DNA from 2 places in the Streptomyces sp. NPDC001852 genome. Region 2 is predicted to be linked to the other one. Evidence: predicted binding sites of a transcription regulator. Region 2 holds the regulator's gene; the other holds the start of a gene.
The links. The regulator HrcA, encoded in region 2, represses chaperone genes, less so after heat shock. The targets are predictions, from matches to a motif close to TTNGCACTCNGNNNNNCNGAGTGCNAA.

Region 1 (4,866 bases), on a different contig from region 2:
GCCGTGGGGCGCGGTTCGTCGGCGGTCACGTAGGCGATGGTGGGGTCGATCAGGCCGCCGCCCAGGTGCTCGGCCACCTCGGCGACCAGATGGGCGCGGATGACGGCGCCGTCGGGCTCGTACAGATAGCGGCCCACCGGCCGGACCTCCGGGTCGGGCAGCCCTCTGCCGAGCAGCGTGCGCGGGCCGGGCAGCAGGGTGGCGCGCACCGCGCCCGGCTCGGTGCCGAACCAGAGCACCGCCTCCTTGACGTCCCCGCCGTCCGAGATCCACTCGGCCTCGGCGTCGGCGGGAACGACCTCGTGCGGGATGCCGGGCGCCACCTTCAGCGCCGCTCGGGGTGCCCTGCGGGCGGCCTCGACCGCCCAGGAGAGGGGCGGGGAGTAGGCCTCGGGGTCGAAGATCCGCCCGCCCGTCGCCCGGCCACCGCCCCCCACCGGCGCTCCCCCGGTGCCGAAAGCCTGGGCGGACCCCCGTCGCGCGGCCCCTCCTGATCGCCCACCCCGCCGGGCGGGGTCGACGAACACGGCGTCGTAGCCGCCCTTGTCGACCTCCGTGACATCCGCCTCGCGCACCTCGATCAGCTCGCCCAGCCCCAGCGCCTCGGCGTTCGCCCGTGCCACGGAGGCGGTCGCCGGATCCCGGTCCACGGCCAGCACCCGGATCCCCGCCCGGGCGAACGCGATCGCGTCCCCGCCGATCCCGCAGCACAGGTCGGCGACCGAGGTCACCCCGAGGTTCCTGAACCGCTCGGCCCGGTAGGTGGCGACGCTCGTCCGCGTCGACTGCTCGACCCCGTTCGGCGTGAAGAACATCCGCCCCGCGTCCGCCGCCCCGAACTTCGCCGCAGCCCGCTGCCGCAGCCGGGCCTGGCCGAGCGCGGCCGACACCAGCTCGGCGGGGTGCTCGCGGCGCAGCCGGGTGGCGACGGAGAGTTCGTCGGCCGGGTGGGTGTCGCGGACCTCGTCGAGGAGGGCACGGCCTTCGGGGGTGAGGAGGAGAGCGAGGTCGTTCACCGGGTCATTGTGGGCCAGTCGGTGGATCGTGCGCCTCCCGGCGGCGGTGTCGGCCCGGGCTGGGGGTTCCGGGCTGGGAGGATCCGACACCATGCGAGCAGTCGTACAAAATGATAAAAACCGGGCTGGTCGTGGGCGTCGGGTCCTCGACTGTGGAGTCGCCGCGCTGGCCTGTTCCGCCCTTTTGTCCAGTTGTGCCGGCTCGTCCGACGCGGCCCGCCCCGCCGCGCCCGGTCACGGCGGCCCGGTGCGCGTCCTGAGTCCCCAGGACCGCCAGGCCGCCGAACACGCCCGCCTCGTCGCCGCGGCCAGACGCTGGGGCCTGGCCGGGGTCCCGCTGACGCCGCCCCCGCCGCCCCGGGAGAAACCGGAGATCACCGCCCGGGCCGGCTTCGAGGTGACCCACCAGGAGGACTGGGACCTGCCGCCCGTCTTCACCACGATCCCCACCAAGCAGAAGATCGTCTTCCTCACCATCGACGACGGCTCGGAGAAGGACCCGAAGTTCCTCCGGATGATGCAGGACCTGAAGGTCCCGTACACCGCCTTCCTCAGCAACTACCTGGTCAAGGACGACTACGGCTACTTCCGGAAGATGCAGTCCTACGGCCACACCCTCAACAACCACACCCTGCACCACCCCTACCTGCCGGGTCTGTCCTACGAGGAGCAGAAGGACGAGATCTGCGGGATGCAGGACGTCATGAAGAAGCAGTTCGGCAGGCGCCCGACGGTCTTCCGGCCGCCGTACGGCAACTACAACCAGGACACCCTGCGCGCCGCCAAGGCCTGCGGCATCAGATACGCGCCGATCTGGAACGAGGAGGTCTACGTCGACCACTGGGAGTACCGCGAGGACGACCAGAAGATGCGCCGCGGCGACATCGTCCTCACCCACTTCCGCGGCCGCTCCGACTGGAACGGCACGATGGTCGACGACATGCGCCGCTTCCTGGACAAGGTCACGCGCGAGGGCTACGCCGTGGCCCGCCTGGAGGACTACCTGTGAGGCCGGGGCGGGGGTACCGGGGAGCGGGCTCCGGACGACGTCACCCGGGCCGGTGCCTCGCCGCGCTCCTGGCCTCGGCCCTCCTCCTCGCCGGCTGCGCCCAGTCCGTCGACCCCATCGAACGCCTCGGCAAGAAGGCCGCCGAGGGAGTGCACCCGCACGGACCCGCCCCCGACCAGACCTACCGCCGCTGGGGCCTGACCGAGCCCCTCGCCCGCCCGCCGCAGCCCGCCGCCCGTGCCCTGGCCCTGACCCCGGGCGCCGGCGGCCGCACCCTGCCCCGCGTCCTGGACCACGTCCCCACCCGCGACCCGGTCGTCTTCCTCACCTACGACGACGGCGCCGAACACGACCCCCGCTTCGTCGACATGGTCCGCGAACTCCGGCTGCCGGTCAGCATGTTCCTCACCGACAGCGTCGCCGGCCCCGCCTACGGCCACTTCGCCCGCCTGCACCGGCTGGGCGCCGGCATCCAGAACCACACCCTCGACCACCGCGTGCTCGCCGGACTGCCGTACGCCGGGCAGCGCGCCGAGATCTGCGGCCAGCAGGACCGGCTCGGGTCCCGCCTCGGCCTGCGCCCCCGCCTCTTCCGCCCGCCGTACGGCTCGTACGACACCACCACCCTGCGCGCGGCCGCCGACTGCGGCATCTCCACGGTCGTCCTCTGGCGCGCCGCGATGACCCCGACCGACCTCGTCTACGCGCACGGCGAACACCACCTGCGCCCCGGCGACATCATCCTGGTCGGCCCGGACGAGACGACGGGCCCGAACCTCAGGGAACGCACGGCCAGGGTCCTGCGGAGGGTGCAGCAGCGAGGGCTGACGGCAGGGCGGCTGGAGGACTACCTGTAGAGCGTTCATCCAGCGCCGGTCGGCTTGATCAGCCCGTCCGGCGTGTGAGGACGAGGCCGTCCAGGCCGGAGCGGGGGTCCGGGGGGCGGCAGCCCCCTGGGACGGCGGGGCAGCACCGGCCCACCAGGCACCCGGCGCGGACGGGATTCTGCCGACGCGCCGCACGGCATTGGCACTCCGCTTGACCGAGTGCTAATCGCGGTCATAGTCTCGGCTCTGGCACTCCCCCCTGGAGAGTGCCAACAAAGCGACGGGCAGGTCCGGCACCCGCGACGACGGATCGACCTGGTCGCCACCTCAGACAGTTAACCCCGTGAGATCTCCGAAGGGGGAGGTCGGATCGTGACGACCGCCAGCTCCAAGGTTGCCATCAAGCCGCTCGAGGACCGCATCGTGGTCCAGCCGCTGGACGCCGAGCAGACCACGGCCTCTGGCCTGGTCATCCCGGACACCGCGAAGGAGAAGCCCCAGGAGGGCGCCGTCCTCGCCGTGGGCCCGGGTCGCTTCGAGAACGGCGAGCGCCTTCCGCTCGACGTCAAGGTCGGCGACGTCGTCCTCTACAGCAAGTACGGCGGCACCGAGGTGAAGTACAACGGCGAGGAGTACCTCGTCCTCTCGGCTCGCGACGTCCTCGCGATCATCGAGAAGTAGACCCACCTCGAAGTTCCTTCAGCTGCGCCCCTGGCCCCCGCGACCGATAAGAAGCCGGGCGTCCGGGGCGCAGTTGTCTTACCACCCAATAGATTTCCGAGAGGGCTCCCGCTGTCATGGCGAAGATCCTGAAGTTCGACGAGGACGCCCGTCGCGCCCTCGAGCGCGGCGTCAACAAGCTGGCCGACACGGTGAAGGTGACGATCGGCCCCAAGGGCCGCAACGTCGTCATCGACAAGAAGTTCGGCGCCCCCACCATCACCAACGACGGTGTCACGATCGCCCGCGAGGTCGAGATCGAGGACCCGTACGAGAACCTCGGTGCGCAGCTGGTGAAGGAGGTGGCGACCAAGACCAACGACATCGCGGGTGACGGCACCACCACCGCCACCGTGCTCGCCCAGGCGCTCGTGCGCGAGGGCCTGAAGAACGTCGCCGCCGGCGCCTCCCCGGCCGCCCTGAAGAAGGGCATCGACGCCGCCGTCAAGGCCGTCTCCGACGAGCTGCTCGCCTCGGCCCGCCCGATCGACGAGAAGTCCGACATCGCCGCCGTCGCCGCGCTGTCCGCCCAGGACCAGCAGGTCGGCGAGCTCATCGCCGAGGCGATGGACAAGGTCGGCAAGGACGGTGTCATCACCGTCGAGGAGTCCAACACCTTCGGTCTGGAGCTGGACTTCACCGAGGGCATGGCCTTCGACAAGGGCTACCTGTCGCCGTACTTCGTGACGGACCAGGAGCGCATGGAGGCCGTCCTCGACGACCCGTACATCCTCATCAACCAGGGCAAGATCAGCTCCATCCAGGACCTGCTGCCGCTGCTGGAGAAGGTCATCCAGGCCGGCGCCTCCAAGCCGCTGCTGATCATCGCCGAGGACGTCGAGGGCGAGGCCCTGTCGACCCTGGTCGTCAACAAGATCCGCGGCACCTTCAACGCCGTCGCGGTGAAGGCCCCCGGCTTCGGCGACCGCCGCAAGGCGATGCTGCAGGACATGGCGATCCTCACCGGCGCCACCGTCATCTCCGAGGAGGTCGGCCTCAAGCTCGACCAGGTCGGCCTGGACGTGCTCGGCTCCGCCCGCCGCGTCACCGTCACCAAGGACGACACCACGATCGTCGAGGGTGCCGGCAAGCAGGAGGACCTGACCGGCCGCGTCGCGCAGATCAAGGCCGAGATCGAGAACACCGACTCCGACTGGGACCGCGAGAAGCTCCAGGAGCGCCTCGCCAAGCTGGCCGGCGGCGTGTGCGTGATCAAGGTCGGCGCCGCCACCGAGGTGGAGCTGAAGGAGAAGAAGCACCGTCTGGAGGACGCCATCTCCGCGACCCGCGCCGC
Region 2 (4,866 bases):
CGGCGACGGAACCGGAGGCCGTACGGGTGGGTCGTACCGGACCGGAGGACGACGGGCGTACGAGCGTCACCACCCGCCCCTCCAGCAGAAAGCCCCGTGGCTCCAGCGGGAACACCCGGTGCTTGCCGAACCGGTCCTCCAGGGTCACCGTGCCCGCCTCGCAGCGGATCACCGCCCCGCAGAACCCGGTGCCGGGCTCCTCCACCACCAGGCCCGGCTCCGCCGGTACCTCCGGCGCGGGCTGCTGCTTCTTCCACGGCGGGGTCAGGTCGGCGGAGTACTGGCGCATTCGAGTGACGATAGGAGAAGCCGCGGACCTGCGCCTACGACACGCCGAAGCGAGCCGCCAGCTCGTCGCGCTGCCGTCGTACGAACGCCGCGTCCACCACCGCTCCGTGACCGGGCACGTACAGTGCGTCCTCGCCGCCCAGGGAGAGAAGCCGGTCCAGGGCGTCCGGCCAGCGGGAGGGCAGCGCGTCCGGACCGGCCTGTGGCTCGCCGGACTCCTCGACCAGGTCTCCGCAGAAGACCACCTCCGGAGAGCCGGGGACCAGCACCGCGAGGTCGTGGGCCGTGTGACCCGGACCCACGTTCGCCAGCAGCGCCTGGCGGCCGCCCCCGAGGTCCAGCGTCCACTCGCCGGAGACCGGATGGCCGGGCGTCACCAGCGCGTCCACCGCCTCGTCGGCGTCGGCGACCGGCAGACCGTTCCTGACCGCGTCCATGTGCAGCTCGTGGCGTTCATGGGCGAACACCACGTCGACGCCCACCGCCCCGTACACCTGCGCTCCCGCGAAGGCCGCCGCCCCGAAGACGTGGTCGAAGTGGGGATGGGTCAGCGCGAGATGGGTCACACGGCCGTCGGCGAGTTCCTCGGCCTGTCCCCGCAGCCGCGCGCCTTCGGCCACGCTCGAGCCGGCGTCCACCATCAGTGCCGTACCCTCGCCGAGGACCAGTCCGGCCGTGCAGTCCCAGCCGGGCAGCCGGCACCGGCCGACCCCCGCGGCCAACCGCTCCCACCCCAGCTCTTCCCAAGTCACCGTCATACCGCGACGCTAGCCGCATGAGCCGCCGGGACGGCACCGACCTTGCCCCGGGCGTACCCGACAGCCGTACACTGGGCCCGGGAACGCTGGCACTCGCATGCGAAGAGTGCCAGGCGGACGGACCGCAGGACCGAGTGGAACCGAGGGGACGACGTGCTGGAGGTGCGCGCGGATGCTGAGTGAACGCAGGCTGCAGGTACTGCGCGCCATCGTCCAGGACTACGTCGGCACCGAGGAGCCGGTCGGGTCGAAGGCCCTCACAGAGCGGCACAACCTGGGCGTGTCCCCGGCGACGGTCCGCAACGACATGGCGGCCCTGGAGGACGAGGGGTTCATCGCTCAGCCGCACACCAGCGCCGGGCGCATCCCCACCGACAAGGGCTACCGGCTGTTCGTGGACAAGCTGGCGGGCGTCAAGCCGATGACCGCGCCCGAGCGGCGGGCGATCCAGAACTTCCTGGAGGGCGCCGTCGACCTCGACGACGTCGTGGCCCGTACGGTACGGCTGCTCGCGCAGCTCACCCGCCAGGTCGCCGTCGTGCAGTACCCGTCCCTGACCCGGTCCACCGTGCGGCACGTGGAGCTGCTCTCGCTCGCCCCCGCGCGCGTGATGCTCGTGCTGATCACGGACACCGGCCGGGTCGAGCAGCGGATGGTCGACTGCCCGGCGCCCTTCGGCGAGACCTCCCTCGCCGATCTGCGCGCCCGGCTGAACAGCCGGGTCGCGGGCCGCCGGTTCACGGACGTGCCGAAGCTGGTCGAGGACCTGCCGGAGGCTTTCGACCCCGAGGACCGCGGTACGGTCTCGACGGTGCTCTCCACCCTCCTGGAGACGCTCGTCGAGGAGAACGAGGAGCGGCTGATGATCGGCGGCACCGCCAATCTCACCCGCTTCGGACATGACTTCCCCCTCACGATCCGGCCCGTCCTGGAGGCCCTGGAGGAGCATGTCGTGCTCCTCAAGCTCCTCGGCGAGGCGAAGGATCCGGGCGTGATGGTGCGCATCGGGCACGAGAACGCCCACGAGGGACTCAACTCCACCTCCGTGGTGTCGGTCGGCTACGGTTCGGGCGGCGAGGCGGTTGCCAAGCTCGGCGTGGTCGGACCGACCCGCATGGACTATCCGGGAACGATGGGAGCGGTACGCGCAGTGGCACGGTACGTCGGACAGATCCTGGCGGAGTCGTAAGTGGCCACGGACTACTACGCCGTTCTCGGCGTGCGCCGCGACGCGTCGCAGGATGAGATCAAGAAGGCGTTCCGTCGGCTCGCGCGCGAGCTGCACCCGGACGTCAACCCCGATCCGAAGACCCAGGAGCGGTTCAAGGAGATCAACGCCGCTTACGAGGTGCTGTCGGACCCGCAGAAGAAGCAGGTCTACGACCTCGGCGGCGACCCGCTCTCGCAGTCCGGCGGCGCGGGCGCGGGCGGCTTCGGGGCCGGTGGCTTCGGCAACTTCTCCGACATCATGGACGCGTTCTTCGGTACGGCGTCGCAGCGCGGGCCGCGCTCGCGCACCCGGCGCGGCCAGGACGCGATGATCCGCATCGAGGTCGAGCTGGACGAGGCGGCCTTCGGGACCACCAAGGACATCCAGGTCGACACCGCGGTCGTCTGCAACACCTGCAACGGCGAGGGCGCGGCGCCCGGCACGACCGCCCAGACGTGTGACATGTGCCGTGGCCGCGGTGAGGTCTCGCAGGTCACCCGGTCCTTCCTGGGCCAGGTCATGACCTCGCGTCCCTGCCCGCAGTGCCAGGGCTTCGGCACCGTGGTGCCGACCCCGTGCCCGGAGTGCGCCGGAGACGGCCGGGTCCGCTCGCGGCGCACCCTGACCGTGAAGATCCCGGCCGGCGTCGACAACGGCACGCGGATCCAGCTCGCCGGTGAGGGCGAGGTCGGGCCCGGCGGCGGTCCGGCCGGTGACCTGTACGTCGAGATCCACGAGCTGCCGCACCCGACGTTCCAGCGGCGCGGTGACGACCTGCACTGCACGGTGACGATCCCGATGACGGCGGCGGCGCTCGGCACCAAGGTGCCGCTGGAGACGCTGGACGGCATGGAGGAGGTCGACATCCGGCCCGGCACCCAGTCCGGCCAGTCGATCCCGCTGCACAACCGGGGCGTCACGCATCTGCGCGGCGGCGGCCGGGGTGACCTGATCGTGCACGTCGAGGTGCAGACCCCGACCAAGCTCGATCCCGAGCAGGAGCGCCTGCTGCGCGAGCTGGCCAAGCTGCGCGGCGAGGAGCGGCCGCAGGGACAGTTCCAGCCGGGTCAGCAGGGGTTGTTCTCACGGTTGAAGGACGCCTTCAACGGTCGCTGAGATGGTGGGTACGGGGTGCTTCGGCACCCCGTATGCCATTGGTTTATGCCATGGGGCGCCCGGATTCGGACTTGTTCAAGGGACGTGACAACATGCGGTCATGTCCTCCGCACTGACCGATCTCTTCCCCCACCCGATCGTGCAGGCCCCCATGGCGGGCGGTGTCTCCGTGCCGCAGCTCGCCGCCGCCGTCTCCGAGGCCGGTGGCCTCGGGTTTCTCGCCGCCGGGTACAAGACGGCCGACGGCATGTACCAGGAGATCAAGCAGCTGCGGGGGCTCACGAGCCGCCCGTTCGGCGTGAACGTCTTCATGCCGCAGCAGGAGCACGCCGAGTCGGGCGCCGTCGAGGTCTACGCCCACCAGCTGGCAGGTGAGGCCGCCTGGTACGAGACCGAGCTGGGCGACCCGGACAGCGGCCGGGACGACGGCTACGACGCCAAGCTCGCCGTACTCCTCGACAACCCGGTACCGGTGGTCTCCTTCCACTTCGGGGTGCCGAGCCGGGACGTGTTCGACGCCCTCCGCCGTGCCGGAACCTTCACCCTGGTCACCGCCACCACCGCCGAGGAGGCCCGCGCGGTCGAGCGGGCGGGCGCGGACGCGGTGATCGCACAGGGCGTGGAGGCCGGCGGCCACCAGGGCACCCACCGGGACCTCCCCGAGAACGACGGCTCCGGCATCGGGCTGCTCTCTCTGGTCGCGCAGATCCGGGAGGCCGTGCGCATCCCGGTCGTAGCCGCCGGCGGCATCATGCGCGGCAGCCAGGTCGCCGCCGCGCTCGCGGCCGGCGCGAGCGCGGCCCAGCTGGGCACCGCCTTCCTCGCCACCCCGGAGTCCGGCGCCCAGCCCGTGCACAAGCAGGCGCTGACCAACCCCCTGTTCGTGCGTACCGAGTTGACCCGCGCGTTCTCCGGCCGCCCGGCGCGCGGACTGGTCAACCGCTTCCTGCGCGAGCACGGCCCGTACGCCCCCGCCGCCTACCCGGAGATCCACCACCTCACCTCGCCGCTGCGCAAGGCCGCCGCCAAGGCCGGGGACGCGCAGGGCATGGCGCTGTGGGCGGGCCAGGGCCACCGGCTGGCCCGCGAGCTGCCCGCCGGGGAGCTCGTGGAGGTGCTGGCCGCCGAACTCGACGCCGCCCGGACAGCGTTGTCGGCCAAGGGGGGCCTGCGATGACCGCGCCGGTGTTCGTCGTGGACTCGCTGGAGGGTGTGGGTCCCGGCTCGGTCGTCGACGTCACGGGCCCCGAGGGGCGGCACGCGGTCTCCGTACGGCGGCTGCAGCCCGGAGAGCACGTGGTGCTGACGGACGGCAAGGGGCGCGGGGCCGCCGGGGCCGTGGTCGGTGTGTCGGGCAAGGACCACTTGGTCGTGGAGCCCTTCGAGTTCCCGGTGGAGCCGGAGCCCAGCCCCCGTATCACCGTGGTTCAGGCCCTCCCGAAGGGCGACCGGGGCGAACTCGCCGTGGAGACGATGACGGAGACCGGAGTCGAC

Region 1: a site for HrcA is predicted at 3,052-3,078, ahead of groES (co-chaperone GroES). Genes of this name have one in related genera too.

Annotation. Positions count from the first base shown of each region.
Region 1 is NZ_JBIATN010000009.1:186,311-191,176, reverse strand. It holds gene ACFYZB_RS17860 (methyltransferase domain-containing protein) at 1-1,016, opposite strand, end outside; gene ACFYZB_RS17855 (polysaccharide deacetylase family protein) at 1,108-2,025, shown strand; gene ACFYZB_RS17850 (polysaccharide deacetylase family protein) at 2,094-2,882, shown strand; gene groES (co-chaperone GroES) at 3,225-3,533, shown strand; gene groL (chaperonin GroEL) at 3,650-4,866, shown strand, end outside.
Region 2 is NZ_JBIATN010000010.1:41,659-46,524, forward strand. It holds gene ACFYZB_RS18705 (DUF3097 domain-containing protein) at 1-289, opposite strand, end outside; gene ACFYZB_RS18710 (MBL fold metallo-hydrolase) at 324-1,046, opposite strand; gene hrcA (heat-inducible transcriptional repressor HrcA) at 1,219-2,235, shown strand; gene dnaJ (molecular chaperone DnaJ) at 2,236-3,372, shown strand; gene ACFYZB_RS18725 (nitronate monooxygenase) at 3,473-4,549, shown strand; gene ACFYZB_RS18730 (16S rRNA (uracil(1498)-N(3))-methyltransferase) at 4,546-4,866, shown strand, end outside.